2 regions of the Rossellomorea sp. RS05 genome follow, and region 2 is predicted to be linked to the other one. Evidence: riboswitches for the same ligand, from Rfam matches in the RefSeq annotation. Region 2 holds a riboswitch; the other holds the start of a gene.
What was found. A riboswitch is a leader RNA that binds a small molecule or an ion and turns the genes downstream of it on or off. The one in region 2 is predicted to bind S-adenosylmethionine.
Positions count from the first base shown of each region.

Region 1: another riboswitch for S-adenosylmethionine. It lies ahead of ABJ225_RS12155 (M20 metallopeptidase family protein); the one in region 2 lies ahead of ABJ225_RS18775 (methionine ABC transporter ATP-binding protein).

Region 1 is NZ_JBDKWY010000004.1:59,459-65,820, reverse strand. Features, by position in the region: gene ABJ225_RS12165 (SDR family NAD(P)-dependent oxidoreductase) at 1-755, opposite strand, end outside; gene ABJ225_RS12160 (hypothetical protein) at 1,167-1,583, opposite strand; gene ABJ225_RS12155 (M20 metallopeptidase family protein) at 1,611-2,777, opposite strand; SAM riboswitch class I at 2,835-2,932, opposite strand; gene ABJ225_RS12150 (DUF2785 domain-containing protein) at 2,944-3,783, opposite strand; gene ABJ225_RS12145 (2-thiouracil desulfurase family protein) at 3,960-4,418, opposite strand; gene ABJ225_RS12140 (iron-containing alcohol dehydrogenase) at 4,629-5,804, shown strand; gene ABJ225_RS12135 (DUF4181 domain-containing protein) at 5,845-6,255, opposite strand.
Region 2 is NZ_JBDKWY010000009.1:24,529-37,519, reverse strand. Features, by position in the region: gene ABJ225_RS18810 (cysteine desulfurase) at 1-939, opposite strand, end outside; gene sufD (Fe-S cluster assembly protein SufD) at 939-2,249, opposite strand; gene sufC (Fe-S cluster assembly ATPase SufC) at 2,267-3,052, opposite strand; gene ABJ225_RS18795 (YuzK family famiily protein) at 3,359-3,535, opposite strand; gene ABJ225_RS18790 (carboxymuconolactone decarboxylase family protein) at 3,777-4,142, opposite strand; gene ABJ225_RS18785 (MetQ/NlpA family ABC transporter substrate-binding protein) at 4,216-5,043, opposite strand; gene ABJ225_RS18780 (methionine ABC transporter permease) at 5,059-5,727, opposite strand; gene ABJ225_RS18775 (methionine ABC transporter ATP-binding protein) at 5,724-6,731, opposite strand; SAM riboswitch class I at 6,882-6,988, opposite strand; gene ABJ225_RS18770 (thioredoxin family protein) at 7,683-7,994, opposite strand; gene ABJ225_RS18765 (toprim domain-containing protein) at 7,997-8,356, opposite strand; gene ABJ225_RS18760 (YusG family protein) at 8,493-8,726, opposite strand; gene gcvH (glycine cleavage system protein GcvH) at 8,815-9,198, opposite strand; gene ABJ225_RS18750 (arsenate reductase family protein) at 9,292-9,648, opposite strand; gene ABJ225_RS18745 (acyl-CoA dehydrogenase family protein) at 9,947-11,731, opposite strand; gene ABJ225_RS18740 (acetyl-CoA C-acetyltransferase) at 11,790-12,968, opposite strand.

The DNA of each region.
Region 1 (6,362 bases), on a different contig from region 2:
TCAGCGACCTCAATGGCCCGTCCGGATAGAGATGCAACATGGGCATCCATAGCCAATGCGACCACTGCGCGCCCAACATAGGCGGTGGTTTCCGTCGCTCCATCTTTCGGTCCGAATCCCGCATCCATGACCCTTTCCGTCCTCATCCAGCCGGGGCACAACGCCACCGCCGACACGTTGTATTCCTTCAGTTCCTTCGCCATCACCAGGGTCATCCGGTTGACGGCATTCATGGCAAGATCATAGTACAAGTTAGCTGAAATCGTATTATCAAGCTGGGCGGTGATGTTGATGATCAGCCCCTTTTGCTGTGGGATCATGAGTGGTACGGCACTCCGGGCAGTGAGAACGTAGGCATGGGCACCCGCACCCATCATCGCATCCCAGTGTTCCTCCGGCCGCTCCCAGAAACGCCGGCCTTCCGTACGGGGAAGCGAGCTTTCCGAACCGCCGAATACGCTGTTGACGAGAAGATCAATACGGCCGTGTTGGTCTTTGATGCCTTCGAATAAACGGCGGACATCGGTTGAGTCGGTATGATCACAGCGAACGGCGATCCCCTTCCCGCCGCGTGCCGTGACCCCTGCGGCCGTTTCTTCGATTGTTTCCGGTCGGTTGTCGGTTGTGGATCCGTGGATGCTTCGTCCCGTCACATAGACAGTGGCCCCAGCTTCGCCGAGCTCGCAGGCGATGCCCCTGCCTGCTCCGCGGGATGCACCGGTGACGACGGCGATGGTGTTTTGTAGTGGTTTCATGGTCAAAATCCCTTCATGTTAGGTGGTTTTGGTTCTGGACGGGTCTTGTGTGGTCACATTTTCGGAAAAACAGGATGAAATGGCGTACTTTCTTCATTTTCCAATTCCTTATATATCCAATTATATCACTCCACCTCCATTTTCTACCGACTTTTAAACTTTTTCTATCAACTTTGGGAAATTTATTATCAACTTTCGAGATTTTACTTCCAACTTTTTTCGGGCTGGCTTTTTTATTTTCAACTCTTCGAGGTTACTGTCAACTCGGGAACGGTACGTCCAACTTCACACGTATATTACCAACTTACGCCCACCTAAGACTCCAAATCTTCCAATCCATCACTCCCCCAAACAAAAAAAAGCCCCGACCGCTTCATAAAAAAATGAAGCTCCGGGACCGTCACCATGTACCTATTCGATATACGTCACGCTGGCCACATACCCATCATTCGCTTCTTCTGCCTTCAACACCCAGTTGCTTGAGAGCAGCTTCTTCAGCTGGATCAGCTCTTCCACGCTGAGGTGCAGTCCTTCGATTCCGTTGTCCAAGTCGGTAAACGGCTTGCGGAATTTCATGCGAAGAAGGTTGCGAAGGCCGTTGTAAGTGACGAATTTGATCTGGTAGCCATCATTCAGGATGCTCTCCAACGCGTCCCGATCCTCGGCGAGTTTCAGCAAAGCATCGAAGTTCCCTTCTGGATCGGCTTCCAACAGTCGCGTTGTATCTCCACTTGCTGCGGCCTCAAGCAGTATCTCGTTGGTGATGCCTTTTTCGCGGAGGGATTCGATGGCGTAGGCGTCCATCATCGTGATTTTGTAGGTTGTCATCTATGTATCTCCTATTCTTCTGTTAAGTTAAAAAACGTAGTGCTCGGCCAGTTTGATGAAGGCTTTGCCCGTGTGAACGAGTGCGCGTTCGTCGATGTCGAAGCGCGGGTGGTGATGGGAGTACTGGGTTGCCAGGTCATCGGTCCGAGATCCGACTCGGAAGAAGGTACCGGGCTTTTCCTGAAGGTAATAGGCGAAGTCTTCAGCGCCCATGGTCGGCTCGGACTCGGCCACAGGTCCAAGATCAGCGAAGAGGCGACGGGCAATTTCCGTTTCCTCCGGATGGTTATAGAGGGCCGGGTAGCCACGCAGATAGTCGATGCTGTGCGTCGCCTTGAATCCGGATGTGATGCCGGCGACAATCGAATGGATCTCTTCCTGGACCTGGTCGCGCACTTCGCCTTCGAATGTACGCACTGTGCCTTCGATGGTGACGTTGTCGGGGATCACGTTGAAGGCGGTGCCGGCTTTGAAAATGCCGATGGTGACGACGGCGGATTTCAGGGGATCGACCTTCCTGCTCACGATCTGCTGGAGGGCGTTGACGACGGTCGTGCCGATCACGAGTGGATCGATCGTCGTGTGCGGCCTTGCGCCGTGACCGCCGAGGCCATTGATGTGGATGGCGAATTTATCGACGGCTGCCATGCGGAAGCCTTCTCCGACGCCGTAAGACCCAAGTGGCAAATCCGATGCAAGATGGGCTCCGAATACATGGTCCACTCCTTCAAGCACGCCTTCTTCGATCATGAATTTGGCTCCGCCCGGCGGTGTTTCTTCTGCCGGCTGGAAGAGGAAGATGAGTGTGCCGTTGATGTCTTGTCCATATTGACTCAGCACCTTGGCAACAGACAAAAGGGCGGACGTATGCCCGTCATGGCCACATGCGTGCATCACGCCGGGATTCTTGGATTTGTACGGTGCGTCTTTTTCATCCGTGATCGGCAAGGCATCGAAGTCGGCCCGGAAGGCGATCGTCTTGCCCGGCTTCGCCCCGCGGAGCGTGCCGGTGATGCCGTTGCCGCCGATTCCGGTCTTCACCTCAAGCCCGAACTCACGCAGCTTTCTTTCGATGAAGCGAGCGGTTTCGGTTTCCTTGAAGGAAAGCTCGGGATTCTCGTGGAGATGCCGCCTCCAGCTTCGGGTTTCTTCAAAGTTTCCTTCAAGTTCTGTATACATCTCTTGTCTCGTCATGCTCTTCCTCCTTCTCTTCATAAAAAAAGACCTCTCCAAGAGGCCTCTTTCATCAGCCTCTTATCGTTCAGACGCAGCGGTCTGCTGGATTTGGCACCGTGGATCCGGTTGCCGAGGCTTCATGGGGCCAGTCCCTCCGCCTCTCTTCATAAGAGCATTGCACTATTCAGTTGAGTTCTTTCAAGACCCGGTCGATCGCATCCCTCAGCTTTGAAAGGGTCGGGTAGTCTTCCAGTTTCATATAGAACGTTTTTGAGAAGGTCTTCACATTGAAAAACAGGGTCCAGTAGGCCTCTTCCTCAAGTTCGGCTTTCTGCTTCTCAAGCATCTCAGGAAGTTTTTCCACCAGCGTTATGACTTCCCCCTCATCCATCCCCTGCCAGATCATCTGGAGGATCGGGACGAGGAGTCGCTCATCTTCATCATGGATATAGGCATGGTGGGACACCAACACCTTTTCCCATAGTGCTTTCAGCAGAACCGGGAACATATCCTGATCCACTTTCGGGTTCAGCACGAGCTCATCCACCATGTCGGCTGCGTGGGCGACACTGTGTGCCCATCCCTTTTCCTCGACGAAGCCTCGCACGTCCTGTTCCTGCTCCAGATATTCCACCGTGATATCGGCTGCTTCCTGAATCTTATCCTCTGATAGGAAATCGGCCTCTTTGTCCCGTCCAAGGACGAGTGCCATGAGGAGGGTCGTGAAGGCGCGCGTGAAGACGGAATCCGTCCCTTCCTCACCGATCCCCTTCATAAGAAGATGATCCATGGAAAGGTCGAGGAGATCCTTCAGGACTTCGGTATGGAGTCTGTCTTCCTCAATGATCAATCGGTAAAAGGTGGTGTAAATCAATTTGTCTCGGAGTACGGGATCCGGCGTCCCGATATGCTCCACCATGGCCAGGAGTACGTCCAGTTGTTTCCCTTCTTCGACATCCCCTTGCTGCAGGAGTGACTTTAATTCTGCTTCAGGTAAGAAGGTTTGACCTGTTACATCGCTCATTCGATTCTCTTGCCCCTTTGTGATCGTATTGCAGTCGAAGGACTGTTCTCTATCTCTACTTTTCTTTCCATACAATACCCAGGACATGTTCCGTTGAAACTGTTCCGCGTCTGTATGTGCCATTACTATTATTCATCGGCTAATCAGCACAGGTGTTTAGCAGAACGATGGTAAATTTACACAAATTCATTCACAGCATCCTCTTCCGACCGAACCTTGATTCCATGTCTTCTCAAGAGTGCGGTTGTCACACCTTCCCCCGGGATCTTCTCTCCGGAAAAATCCCCATTGTAGATTATGGAGCTGCCACAGGAAGGACTGTTTTCCTTCAAGACGATGTCCGTCGCCCCCATCTTCCGGCAGATGGCGAGAGTCTCAGCAGCACCGGCTACATATTGATCCGTCACATCCGCTCCTGAACGGTCCAGCACGCGAGCCGTTCCGTCGAGCACATCCTCACCCGTACCGCCCTGGATCTCGGCAGGCTCACGCGGGGTTTGGAATCCACCCAGAATCTCAGGGCATACCGTGACCGCCTTTCCCGACCTCACCATATCTCCAATCACTTCTTCAAGGCAGTCAGTTCCGTTGTATCGTACCTTCATGCCTGCAAGACATGCGCTTACCACCAGCATGACGATGCGCCTCCTCATGAACAACTATTCAATTCTTATTATTTCAAATTTTCAACCTTTGTACAACAGAAATAAAACTTTTGCCAATATCAGTAATAATGTCTCATGATGATTGCAGAATCGACAGACACCTTCACTTGCTAAACCTTCCGACCCGCGTTATACTTGCACCTTTGATTCTTTAACGACAACTCAGAGGAGGATGACAATATGGAAAACTTTATGTACCATAATCCAACGAAACTGATCTTCGGGAAAGATCAGGTCAACGCATTGACGGACTTGATCCCCCAGTACGGAAAGAACGTCCTGCTTGTATACGGAGGCGGAAGCATCAAGCGCAACGGCCTGTATGATCAGGTGCTGGACATCCTGAAGAACCTTGACGTGAACGTATCCGAGCTTGCGGGGGTCGAACCGAACCCGCGCCTATCCACGGTCCGGAAAGGGATCGACATCTGCCGTGAGGACAACATCGACTTCATGCTCGCTGTCGGCGGAGGCAGCGTCATCGACTGCACGAAAGCCATCGCTGCTGGTGCAAAGTATGACGGCGACGTCTGGGACATCATCAATAAGCAGGTCATCGCTCAGGATGCCCTCCCGTTCGGGACCGTGCTGACCCTTGCCGCAACCGGATCTGAAATGAACCCGGACTCTGTCATCACCAACTGGGAGACGAACGAGAAGTATGTATGGGGCAGCCCAGGTGTGACTCACCCTGCCTTCTCCATCCTTGATCCGGTCAATACGATGTCGGTTCCACGCGACCAGACGATCTACGGCATGGTGGACATGATGAGCCACGTGTTCGAACAGTACTTCCACAATGTAGAGAACACGCCGCTCCAGGACAATCTATGCTATTCGGTCCTTCAGACCGTAATTGAAACAGCGCCGAAGCTCCTTGACGACCTCGAGAGCTACGAGAACCGCGAAACGATCCTGTACTCAGGTACCATCGCCCTGAACGGTACCCTTCAAATGGGCTACTTCGGCGACTGGGCGTCCCATACGATCGAGCACGCCGTCTCGGCTGTATATGATATCCCCCATGCCGGCGGACTGGCAATCCTGTTCCCGAACTGGATGCGCCACGTCATCGACCATGATCCGGTCCGCATGAAGCGCCTCATGCTAAGCATGTTCGATATCGAGACGGAAGGACGCAGCGACATAGATATCGCCCTTGAAGGTGTCGAGAAACTGAGCGCGTTCTGGACCAGCCTCGGAGCACCATCCCGACTCGCCGACTACAACATCGGTGACGACCGCCTCGACGAAATCGCCGGCATCGCCGCCCGCGAAATGGAATACGGAGGCTTCGGTAACTTCAAGAAACTCGGAAAAGAAGACATCCTTTCCATCCTGAAGGCTTCCCTATAAAACAACGAAAGCCCTGTCCGCGTGTGGACAGGGCTTTTTGTCAGGAAATCCAGAAAAAATCCGTGACGTACAGGATCATCATGAAAGATAGCAAATACGCTACGCTCAGCAGTACGCGGATATATTCCTTTCGTTGCTCGGAATACTTCCATTCCATATACGCACGGTACAACTCAGGAATCGTAATGCCCGCAAAAATCGCAAACAGCAGCACGAACCATAACGACTCATCACCGCCCTGAAGGATCATCACCCATATGAACGAGGACATGAGAATACCCAAGCTGACCCAGCACATTATCTTATGCCATTTCCAGTGCGTCTCGTTGTAAAAAGTGGGAAACTTCCTCCGACTCTCAAGATGGAGCCATTTCCCCAGCGCCCACTGCAACACCATGTACAGCGCCGCAAATACCAACAACACGAGCAGTACCAAAGCCATACTCGCCATCGAACAGCCTCCTTGATCAACACATGATGAGCTCACCCAACAAGCATCCCACCAAAAGGGATGAGCGATGAAACTCCATCCATGTATATTCGCCTGCCCCTTGCCTC
Region 2 (12,991 bases):
TTTTTCAAGGGCATAAGCGGCAAGCTTATGCTCATGGGCTTCAATGTTGGAAAGACCGATATCTTCGAGGAAGTCGATGGCGGCGCCAAGACCGATCGCTCCTGCGATGATCGGGGTACCTCCTTCGAACTTCCAAGGAAGCTCTTTCCAAGTAGAGTCGTACAAACCAACGAAATCAATCATCTCGCCGCCGAACTCTACCGGTTCCATCGCTTCCAGGTGCTTCTTCTTCCCGTATAGAACACCAATCCCTGTAGGTCCGACCATCTTATGCCCTGAGAAGGCAAAGAAATCACAGTCGAGATCCTGCACGTCGATTTTCATATGCGGGGCAGCCTGGGCACCGTCCACCATCATGACCGCTCCGTTTTCATGAGCAATCTTGGTGATCTCCTTGATCGGATTCATCGTACCGAGTACATTTGATACCATCATGATGGCAACGATTTTCGTCTTGGACGTAATTGTTGCACGGACATCCTCCAGGGTGATGGTTCCATCTTCCTGCAGGGGAACGTACTTCAGGACAGCGCCTTTTTCCTTGGCAAGCTGCTGCCATGGAATGATGTTGCTATGGTGCTCCATGTGGGTGATGACGATTTCATCGCCTTCTTCCACATTGGCGCGCCCGTAGCTCGCTGCGACGGTGTTGATGGATGTCGTCGTCCCACGGGTGAAGATTACTTCTTCTGTGGTCGCCGCATTGATGAAGGAGCGTAACTTTTCACGTGCTCCTTCATATCCATCCGTCGCCCTTGTACCGAGGGTATGGACCCCACGATGGACGTTCGAATTATAGCCTTTATAGTAGTCGCTAACAGCCTCAATGACCGAAATCGGCTTTTGAGAGGTGGCTGCACTATCCAGATATACCAATGGATGGCCGTTCACTTCCTGGTCGAGAATCGGAAAATGTTTACGAATCTCTTGGATATCCATTAGTTGACTTTCCTTTCGATTACCTCGACAAGCTGTTTCTTCACGCCCTCGATCGGCAACTGGTTGACAACCGGCGCCAGGAATCCGTGGATCACGAGACGTTCAGCTTCTTTCTGAGGGATCCCGCGGCTCATGAGGTAGTAAAGTTGAAGTGGATCAACGCGGCCTACAGAGGCAGCATGTCCGGCCGTTACATCGTCTTCATCGATCAGTAGGATCGGATTCGCATCTCCGCGCGCTTTTTCACTCAACATGAGGACGCGTGATTCCTGCTCGGCATTCGATTTCGAAGCACCGTGCTCGATCTTTCCGATTCCATTGAAGATGGAAGAAGCTTCATCTTTCATCACACCATGTTTAAGGATATAGCCTTCGGAGTTTTTACCGAAATGAACAACCTTGGTGGTGAAATTCTGCTTTTGTTTGCCACGACCGACAACAACTGATTTCGTATCGCCGTAAGAACCGTCACCGATCAGGTTCGTCACGTTTTCAGAAACCGTATCTCCGTCGTTCATCAGGCCGAGTGCCCATTCGATGCGCGCATCACGTGATGCCACACCGCGACGGTTGACGTATGTCGTCACTCCGCTGTTAAGGGTATCAACGGCACCGTAAGCGACTTTTGCATTATCCTTTGCCACCACTTCTGATACGATGTTGAACACGCCGTTCTCCACTTCCACTGTAGAGATATAGTTTTCCACATACGTGACAGAACTATTGTCTTCTGCCACAACGAGTACGTGGTTGAACATGGCTACTTCCGCATTATCATGGATGAATACGGCTTGAACCGGTTCAGTCAGCTCCACATTTTTAGGAACGTAAAGGAACGTACCACCGTTCAAAAGGGCCGCATGAAGAGCAGTCAGCTTGTTCTCATCCACTTTCACACCATCGGTCATGAAGTATTTTTGAACAAGGTCACCGTGCTCCTTCACAGCAGTGAAGATATCGGTGAAGATGACGCCGTTGTCCTTTAGTTCGTCCGTGATCTTCAAGTGGGCAGGAGTATTATTACGCTGGATATACAGGCTGCCTGATTCACTTTCAGATTCTACTAAGGCTTTTATTTCTTCGGGCAGCTCGCTCATGGATGAAAACGCAGCACTTTCGACTGTATGCTTCTGGAATTGTGTGAAGTTCCAGTTGGTGATTTTCGTTTTATCCGCAACAGGGAGGTTCAGGTCTGAGACTTTGGCGAATGCGTCTGTGCGCAGGGCCGTCATCCATTCTGGTTCTCCGAGTTGTTTTGAGTAGGAGCTGACATAGTCTTGATCTACTGGTAGTTTCGTTTCTACAGTCATATTCATCCCCCTAACTCTTACGCTTCTTGGCCGACAGTTTCGTCTTTGATTCCCAGTTCTTCTTTGATCCAGTCATATCCTTCTGCTTCAAGGCGCTGAGCAAGTTCTTTACCGCCGGATTTCACAACACGACCTTGCATCATCACGTGAACGTGATCAGGTGTGATGTAGTTCAACAGACGTTGATAGTGAGTGATGATCAAGCAGCCGAAGTCTTCTCCGCGCATTTTGTTGATTCCTTTTGACACGACTTTGAGGGCATCGATATCAAGTCCTGAATCGATCTCATCAAGGATGGCAATCTTAGGCTGAAGCATCATCAACTGAAGGATTTCGTTACGCTTCTTCTCCCCACCGGAGAATCCTTCGTTCAGGTAACGCTGTGCCATATCCGGATCCATTTCAAGGTATTCCATTTCAGAATCCATTTTGCGGATGAACTTCATAAGGGAGATTTCTTCCCCTTCTTCGCGTCGGCTGTTGATAGCAGAACGAAGGAAGTCGGCATTCGTCACACCGCTGATTTCACTTGGGTATTGCATAGCGAGGAAAAGACCTACGCGTGCGCGTTCGTCCACTTCCATTTCAAGGACATCTTCACCGTCGAACGTGATGCTTCCTTTTGTCACTTCGTATTTCGGGTGACCCATGATTGCAGATGAAAGAGTGGATTTACCAGTACCATTCGGTCCCATGACCGCGTGAATTTCTCCACCTTTGATTTCAAGGTTGACACCCTTGAGGATTTCTTTACCCTCGATCTCCACATGAAGATCTTTGATTGTTAAAGTAGAACCTGCCATGTATATTACCTCCGTGACTTTATAAATGAAATAAAGGGATTCTTTATCCATTCTCAATTTATTATCATTACAATCTTATAACAAATAAAAGCTATAATCAACTTTTTCAGACAAAAGGGGACGGCGTGGAAACGGGAAAAAATACCCTTCTATTGTTGGCCCAAACGCCCTTCTGCATACATGATCCGTCCCATGAGCAAATCACGTTCCTACATCCCCTACCTTATCACGGATGAATGCCCATTTAAACCTCTATACATAAGAAAAACCAGTGATTCATCCATCACCGGCTCCTCCGTCATTCTTCTATATATTAGCATGCACTTTTCGATCGAGTGCAGCAATCATCCTGCGGCTTTCCCTATAATCCTTCTCTCTCTGCTTCTCTACTTGCATCCGAACTTCATGCTTTCGTTTGTACACCTCGTACCCTACTCCGTGGGCTCCATGCATGGCCTTTTCCATTTCGCTTGTGTACGACATACTGTCAAGAGAGTCGATAGTGAATCATTCCTTTCAGGTTTTTGTGTTACTCATTAAGGATACTACCCTGCCATTCTTTTGCCAAAACGTGTGTGGGGTGATTTTTTCAGAAAATCATCCTTCACTCCTGTTCTGCGCTAAATTGTCAGACTTTCTTACACGTTTCCGCCTGTATCCTCCTGAAAGGAGTTCATCCTCTTTTGAAATGCAAAAAAAGAGAGTCCGAAGACCCTCCTTTCATTTAATGCTTCAGTTCATTCAGATCGTGCATGGATTGCTGAACAAGCGTGACCGCCTGGCTCATGGCTGCTCCGCCTCCAAATGCAGCAGTTACTCCCACGGCTTCAAGGATTTCCTCTTCCGTACATCCTTGATCGAGACAACCCTTTGTGTGGTAGATGATGCAGTACTCATCTTGAGAATACAAACTGATGCCAAGGGCGATCAGCTGCTTCTCTTTCTTTGATAATACCCCTTCACGGAAACAATGCTCCGTGAAAGCATTGTATTGCTGCGCCAGGTCCGGCATTTTTTCAGTGAAGATCCCAAGCCCCGTCTTATAATCGAGCAGGGCCGCTTCCGTCGTATTTCTAGGCTCTACCTGCATCACTTTCAGCTCCATTCTAATTCGAGTGATCGAAAATAGTATGAGCTTATTGCAAAAAGATTATGTTTGGTATTTATTCTTTGACCGGAACCACGGAACCTTTCCACTCTTTATTGATGAAGTCCTGAATTTCATCAGACTGAAGCACCTTCACGAGTTCCTTGATTTCTTTTTTGTCTTCATCGCCTTTTTTGACCGCGATGATGTTCACATACGGTGATTCCTTGTCTTCAATGGCAATGGAATCCTTGACCGGATCCAGTCCGCTATCGATGGCATAGTTGGAGTTTATGACGACTGCATCGCCTTCTTCATTATTGTAAAGCTGAGTAAGAAGGGCCGGCTCGTATTCGTAGTCGAATTTCAATTTTTTAGGGTTTTCGGCGATATCATCCAATGTCGCCTGGGTTTTATCGATCCCATCCTTCAATTTGATCAGACCGTTTGCTTCAAGCAAAGTCAGGATCCTTCCGTGCTCTGCCACGGAGTTACTGAATAGAATGGTTCCGCCTTCCGGGATATCTTTAAGGGATTTATGCTTCTTCGAGTAGACAGCCATCGGTTCAATGTGAATTCCGCCGGCACTGACGAAATCATATCCGTGTTCTTTCTTTTGCCCCTCAAGGTAAGGAATGTGTTGGAAGTAGTTCGCATCCAGGTCCCCGCTGTCCAGATCTTTATTCGGGAGTACGTAATCCTGATACGTCTCGATCTTCAGGTCGATCCCTTCTTTTTCAAGGATCGGTTTTGCTTCCTCAAGGATCTCAGCGTGAGGGACATTGGATGCTCCGACCACGAGTTCCTTTGAATCGCCTGAGCTACCGTTGCTCCCGCCGGTTCCGCATGCTGCCAATCCTATAATACTCGCTGCTGCAATCGTTCCCACTAGCCATTTTTTCATCTGAATTCTCTCCTTTTATCGTTTATCTATTTTATTGGTGAAATAATCACCGACAAGCTGAATGATGAATACAAGAACCAGGATCAAGATTGTCGCCGCCAAGGTGACATCGGTCCTGCTGCGCTGGAATCCATCCAGGAATGCCAGATTCCCGAGACCGCCAGCTCCGATGACGCCTGCCATTGCGGTATAACCGACCAATGCGATGGCCGTCACGGTGATTCCCGAGATGAGAGCCGGCATGGATTCTGGGAGAAGGACCTTCATGATGATGGTACTCGTCTTGGACCCCATGGCTTTCGCTGCTTCGATGACCCCTTTATTGACTTCGCGGAGGGCGATTTCCACCATCCGGGCATAAAACGGGGCAGCACCGATGATCAGGGCCGGCAAGGCCGCGTTGGCCCCCCGGATCGTCCCGATCAATACCTTCGTAAATGGAATCAGTAACACAATCAGAATGATGAAAGGGATGGACCTGAATATATTGACTGCCGCATTGGTAATCGAATAAGCCGCCTTGTTCTCCCAAATGTTCCCCTTCGATGTAAGGAACAAGAGGATTCCAAGGGCAAGACCGAGGAAAAAGGTCAAAATGACCGACATCCCCGTCATGTATAAGGTTTCAAGTGTTGCCTCCCACATTTTCTCCCAATCGACATTCGGAAAGACTTTTTCAATCATCTCTCCATCACCTCCACTTTCACTTGATTTTCAGCAAAAGCGACGGCCTGATCCACAATCAATGGATCTCCGGTGAGCTGGATGAACAACGTTCCGAAGGCCCCTTTTTGCGTTTGGGATATCTGCCCTTGAAGGATGTTCACTTCAATATCGAACCGGCGGATCAGCGCTGTGATGAGAGGCTGATCTGTGCTTTCTCCTACAAACGTCAGTTTCAGCACCTTCCCATCCGGACAATGTTCCAAGACATCATCCGATTCCTGTTGCTGAGAAACTTCTTTTACAAAACGCTTCGTCACTTCTTCCCTAGGGTTCCGGAACACGTCAAGTACGTCCCCTTCTTCCACGACTTTACCTGAATCCATGACCGCTACCCTGTGACAGATCTTGCGGATGACATGCATCTCATGGGTGATCAACACGATCGTTAATCCAAGGCGATCATTGATATCCACCAGGAGGTCGAGGATGCTGTCTGTGGTCTGTGGATCAAGGGCGGAAGTCGCTTCATCGCATAGCAGCACTTTCGGATCATTCGCCAGCGCCCTGGCAATGCCGACCCGCTGCTTCTGCCCTCCACTCAATTGCGATGGATAAGAATCACCTCGGCCTTCAAGCCCGACCAGGTTGAGAAGCTCATTTGCTTTTTTGATCCTCTCTTTTTTCGATACACCTGCAATTTCGAGGGGAAACTGGATATTTTCCAGGACCGTCCTCGACCAAAGAAGGTTAAAATGCTGGAAGATCATACCCATTGACTGCCTTGCCTCCCTGAGGGACCTCCCTTTTGCCTGTGAAATGAGCTGACCGTTCACATCGACGGAACCATCAGTAGGGACCTCAAGCCCGTTCAGCATCCGGATCAACGTGCTCTTTCCGGCTCCACTGTATCCGATCACACCGAAGATTTCTCCATCCTTGATGGTCATATCCACCCCATCGACAGCTGAAACCGTTCCGTTTTTCGTTTGAAAGATTTTTTTTACATCAGAAATCGTAATCATGTTGTATCCACCTCGCCATCAGTAAAACCACCGGTTTACTAGGAATTATATCCAAATGACGTTTGCTGTTAAATCATCGAACGTCATTTGAAAAATAAAAATGCCTTTCTGCGATAAGCAGAAAGGCATACTATTTCAATAGCAGACTTTCTCTCATCTGTCGAAGCCTTCGCTTCGAGTGAATTGGCACCGTGTCAATTTTCATTGACGGTTGCCGGGTTTCATCGGGCACTTCCCTCCACCACTCTTAATAAGAGATAAACGTTATTTAATTATCCATACTAAATACTCAGAAATTTGTTACTAAAAAGATACTATCACCGAATAAACATGGTGTCAATTCATTTTTGCACATTATACGCTCACTGGTTCAACGATGTGAAAACGGGTCAACCAAAGCACGGATTCAGCAAACAACAAATGCCGGTAACCCCCACGGACTACGACATCCTTTTTATCAACAAGGGAAGTTAATCGCTCATTCCCTGCAAATAAAGAAAGTAACTGCCGGACCTCTCCAGCAATTATCGTCAGATGGGGATCAGGGTGTGGTTCGGGAAGTACGGCGCATCCCTTATTCGAAATAGACAGACTGTACCCGCTTGAGCCACTTTGGAAGTGTAGGACGAAAGGTGTGTCTGGAAATAATAATTGTAAGTGATACCTGGTCTCGCATTGATCTACTACTTTCTCTAAATACTCTCTCATGCAACCCCTCCAGTATCTCGGATACTTAACTAATTCCACTACTGGATTGTTTATCCTCCCGTACTTTCTCGACAGATTGTGGACGGACTGTCGAAGGAAGGGCCCAATAGACAATATATTGGCGGGTTCGTTTCATTTCCCGAGAAATATGTCCCGGTATGTAGAAAAGTCGTAGTGGTTTCCGTTGAAATCCATCTATTTCTTTTGCTATTCGAGCATAAAAAAAAGGCCTTTTTGGCCCCTTCACGCTATCTTATTCAATGCTTCATACAGAAACGGTACAGACTGGAACGCATAGATCCGGTCGACCTCGACTCCATCTTTGAACAGGAGGAGGCAAGGAACGCTCTCGATCGCATACTCAGTTGCGAAATCCGCCATGTAATTCAGATTTGCCTTTGCAAAAACAAACGGTTGGGGCAGATTTTCTACGATCTCGATCATCCTCCCTGCAACCTGACAGGTCCCACACATGGGTGTATACAAATAGAGGGCAAGCAGTCTTTCATTCTTTCGAATCGTTTGCAGCGCTTCATGGCTGTTCAACTCTTTCAAAGCTAATTCATCCTTTTTCCAAGATATTGTTGGTGGACATCAATATTGGCTCCGATCAAAACGGAAGCGAGGTGATATTCCGGGGCAGCAGCCACTTCCTTGTACATCCTGTCGATATACAGGTGGCCTGCTTCCGGGAACTCCCGCTTGAATTGCTTGCGGAGTTTTTCACCGGCTTCGTCGGCATCCACAAGGATGTATACGTCCCTGTCGATTAATGAATCAATCAGTTCGTCCATTTTAGTCAGACTGATCGTACCATTGGTACAAATGATTTCCACGGGCTCACTGATGATATCTTTGACCTTTCGTTTATCGGATGTGCCTTCTACGATCAGGACTTTTTCATCCACGACTTCCATGACAATCACCTTGACTTTCAGTGAAGTAGTAAAAGATTATTAATGGTCCACTTATTATCTCTATTTTCTCATGTCAGTGGTATTTTGCAAAGGATTTGATCCTAAAGAACACCGGGGGGAATCCCCCGATGTCATGTTAACACCATCCACCTTCATCGCAATCCGTATAGCGGGCGTCATGCCCTTCTGATGAGGTATAGCTCTGGTAGATTTTATTTTCTTTCGCCTCGAAATTCGGCTGCATGCTGATCCCCTCCAACGAAAGGGGGACTTTCCCGATTGATTGGTTATCAAGGAATAGCTCAATGGAGCCATCCTTCACTTTTCCGATGACACGATCGGTCACATCGGCCTGTTTAGGTGTGAGCATGACCATCATCCTTTCATTAAAGGTTGAATTTATCTTGCCCTTGAGAATAAAAAAACACCTTGAGAATTTATCCCAAGGTGTTCCTGTTTTAGCCTTCGTTGATCATTTTATCGTATTCTTCAGATGTCATCAGTTTGTCCACTTCACCAGCGTCTGAAGGTTCCACAACAACCATCCATGCTTTCTCGTATGGAGATTCGTTGACGAATTCAGGGCTGTCAGACAGGTCTTCGTTCACTTCGACCACTTTTCCTGATACAGGAGCGTAAAGTTCAGAAACGGTCTTGACCGATTCAACGCTTCCAAAAGGCTCGTTCGCTTTGACTTCATCGCCGACTTCCGGCAGCTCGACAAAGACGATGTCACCAAGTTCTGATTGTGCGAATGCTGTGATCCCGATTCGGACGTTGCCGCCTTCGGACTTTACCCATTCATGTTCTTCTGAATAACGCAGTTCTTTCGGTGTGCTCATCTTTATCCCTCCATGCTAGTTATACAAACTAATATTGACACATTCTTTAAGAGAAAAGCAAGGAAGTCTTGCACAAATATTCTGCTGCTTCCATTACTTCCAAGTATCTTCAAACGTTTCTTCCTTGAAGCCCAAGGTTACCTTTTGACCATCGGTCGTGAGGGGGCGCTTGATCAGCATCCCATCTGAAGCCAGTAGTTCGAGGAGTTCATCTTCTGAGGCGGTATTGACCTTGTCTTTCAAGCCCAGTTCCCGGTATTTCATGCCGCTTGTATTGAAGAATTTTTTCAGGGGCAGTCCGCTTTTTTCATAAAGATCTTTCAGCGTCTCCTTGGACGGTGGCTCCTCGACAATATGTATTTCGTTGAAATCAACCTCTTCTTGTTCAAGCCATTTTTTCGCCTTGCGGCACGTCCCGCATTTAGGGTAGGAATAGAATGTGATTGCCATTGTTTTCACCACCTTTCATTTGAGTGCTTTCTTCATCATTATATCCGTTTTTGTGCTTGGCGAACAATACCGGCTGTCGATTGTTGTAGAGAATGATTTGACGCTGTCGTCTGTTCCATTAAAAAAGCACAATCTGCTGCTATGCGCAACTTCCAGGAATCACATAGGCGGAAAGAGGGCGATGGGTAAGCAGGATCTGCATGCATCAACATTCTGTTCTGCATATCAGGACTCCTATCGAGCTCCCACTCTTATGCTTCCATTAAAAAGGGGCTGCATGCAGGCAGCCCCTTTCTTCTTACACGATATATTTTTCAGCGTCGATCAGTTTCACGGATGCATCGCGTTTGAGGGCGATGACGTTGACCGGTGTGTGGCGGGTGAATTTTTTCAGGGCCGACAGCATGATGCGGAGCGTGTCACCTGATTCCGTAGCCACCAATGTTTCTTTGGCATGCTGCTCGATTTTGTTGAAAGCTTCCTGACAGAAGATCTGAGTATAGAGGAGCTTCTGCTTAGCTTTCTCCAAACCAGTCGTTTCGATCGCTTTTTCGGTCCTCAATACAACGGATTCCATTGCATATGCTTCTGAGACGATATCAGCGATATTCACAAGGACTTCCTGCTCTTTCTCAAGGGCCTTACCGAATTTTTGCGCGGCAAGTCCTGCAAGCATCAAGCCGATTTTCTTTGCATTGCGCACCAGGTACTTTTCCTGTGCAAGAGGCTCGTCGCCCACTTCTTCAGGCATAAGCATCATCAGTTCTTCCTGCAGGGCCTGTGCTTTTTGCAGCAGTGGAAGTTCGCCTTTCATGGCTTTTCGCAAATAGGTGCCAGGTACAAGGAGACGATTGATTTCGTTTGTGCCTTCGAAAATCCGGTTGATACGGGAATCCCTGTAAAGGCGCTCGATTTCATATTCCTGCATGAATCCGTAACCACCGTGAAGCTGTACGCCTTCATCCACGATATAGTCCAGCACTTCCGTACCGAAGAATTTATTGAGTGAGCATTCGATGGCATACTCAGCAATGGATTTAGCCACTTCCGCCCCGTTTTTCACTTCTTCATCAGAGAGCTTGCTCATCCTATCCTCAAAGAGACCGACCGTACGATAGACGGAGCTTTCTGCGGCATATAGCTTGGATGCCATGGTTGAGAGTTTTTCTTTTGTCAGGTTGAAAGAAGAGATCGGCGTCTTGAACTGCTGACGCTGATTCGTATAGGCTACCGTTACTTCCAATGCTCGCTTGCTTGCCCCGACTGCCCCTACCCCGAGCTTATAACGGCCGATGTTGAGGATGTTGAATGCGATGATATGCCCCTTCCCGGCTTGACCGAGGAGGTTTTCAACCGGTACTTCTGCATCTTCAAGGATCAGCGTACGTGTGGATGAACTCTTGATTCCCATCTTCTTCTCTTCAGGACCCGTCGATACCCCAGGGAATTCTTTTTCTACGATGAAGGCGGAGAAATGCTCGCCATCGATCTTGGCGTATACGATGAAGACATCGGCGAAGGCGGAGTTCGTGATCCACTGTTTCTCACCATTCAATACGTAATGGGTCCCTGCTTCGTTCAATTTGGCAGTCGTTTTTGCCCCCAATGCATCAGATCCTGATCCCGGTTCTGTCAGAGCGTACGCCGCAAGCTTTTCTCCCGTGGAAAGAGGCGGCAGATACTTTGTTTTCTGTTCTTCATTCCCGAAGAGGACGATTGGAAGGGAACCAATCCCCACGTGTGCACCGTGCGAAATCGAGAATCCTCCTGCTCTTGACATACGCTCTGCAATCAGGGCTGAGCTCACTTTATCGAGGCCAAGTCCACCATACTCCTCTGGTACATCTGCACCGAGAAGTCCCAGCTCACCCGCTTCTTTCAAGAGGCGCACGGAGTGATCGAACTCATGGTTTTCAAGATTATCGATGACCGGAACAACTTCGTTCAGTACGTAATCTTCCGTCGTCTTGGCGATCATTTTGTGCTCATCGCTATAGTCTTCAGGCGTGAACACCTGCTCATACGTTACATCTTCAATCAGGAAGCTTCCACCTTTGATCAATTTATCTGTTTGATTTGCCATTTTGGTCTCCTCCAATTTCTATGGTTTCATACGTTTATTCATCCATTAGTGTTGGAAATCAGCAGATCAGTTCAAAGACTCCTGCTGCGCCCATTCCACCACCGATGCACATCGTGACGATCCCAAACTGTTCATTGCGCCTCTTCATCTCGTGCATCAAGGAGAGGGTGAGTTTCGATCCTGTGCATCCAAGGGGATGCCCCAAGGCAATGGCCCCTCCGTTCACGTTCACCTTCTCTTCGTCCAGACCAAGATGACGGATCACCTGGAGGGACTGGGATGCGAATGCTTCATTCAGTTCGAACAGGCCGATATCTGAGAGCTCAAGCCCAGCCATCTTGAGTGCCTTTGGAATCGCCTCAACAGGACCGATCCCCATGATTTCAGGTGGAACACCTGCAACGGCAAAGCTTCTGAATTTCACCAATGGCTGAAGTCCGAGTGAGCCAGCTTTTTCGCGATCCATGACCATGACCGCAGCTGCCCCGTCACTCGTTTGGGACGAGTTCCCGGCTGTAACCGACCCCCTTACGTTGAATGCCGGACGAAGTTTAGCCAGTACGTCGGTGCTCGTTCCTTCCCGAACCCCCTCATCTGTAGCGAATAAGAATGATTTTTCCACCAGTTTGTTGGCATCTGAGACGGAGCGTTTCACGACATCGACCGGTACGATCTCGTCGGTGAACTTTCCTTCTGCGATGGCCCTGGCGGCTTTTTGGTGGCTTCTAACCGCAAAGGCGTCTTGATCTTCACGTGATATACCGAATTTCCTGGCCACCTCTTCAGCCGTGTGGCCCATGCTCATATAGTACTCAGGTGCTGTTTCAGCCAAGGTTGGATTCGGTCGTGCCACATGCCCCATCATCGGGACCATGCTCATGCTTTCTGCACCGCCGGCGATGGCTGTGTCTGAATGGCCCAGCATGATCTTCTCCGCTGCATAGGCAATTGATTGCAAACCGGAAGAACAATAGCGGTTGATGGTAATGGCTGGAACCGTATCTGGAAGACCCGCAAGGCCACCGATGTTACGGGCCATATTCAATCCCTGTTCTGCTTCCGGCATGGCACAGCCGATGATGAGATCATCGATGTTCCCTTCATAACCGCCTGCGCGTTTCAACGTTTCCTTGACGACCAGTGCTCCAAGATCGTCCGGTCTCACCCCGGCAAGCGAACCTTTCCTTGATTTCCCCACCGGTGTACGAGCACCGGCGACAATGACTGCTTCACGCATGATGATTCCCCCGCTTCCTTCGA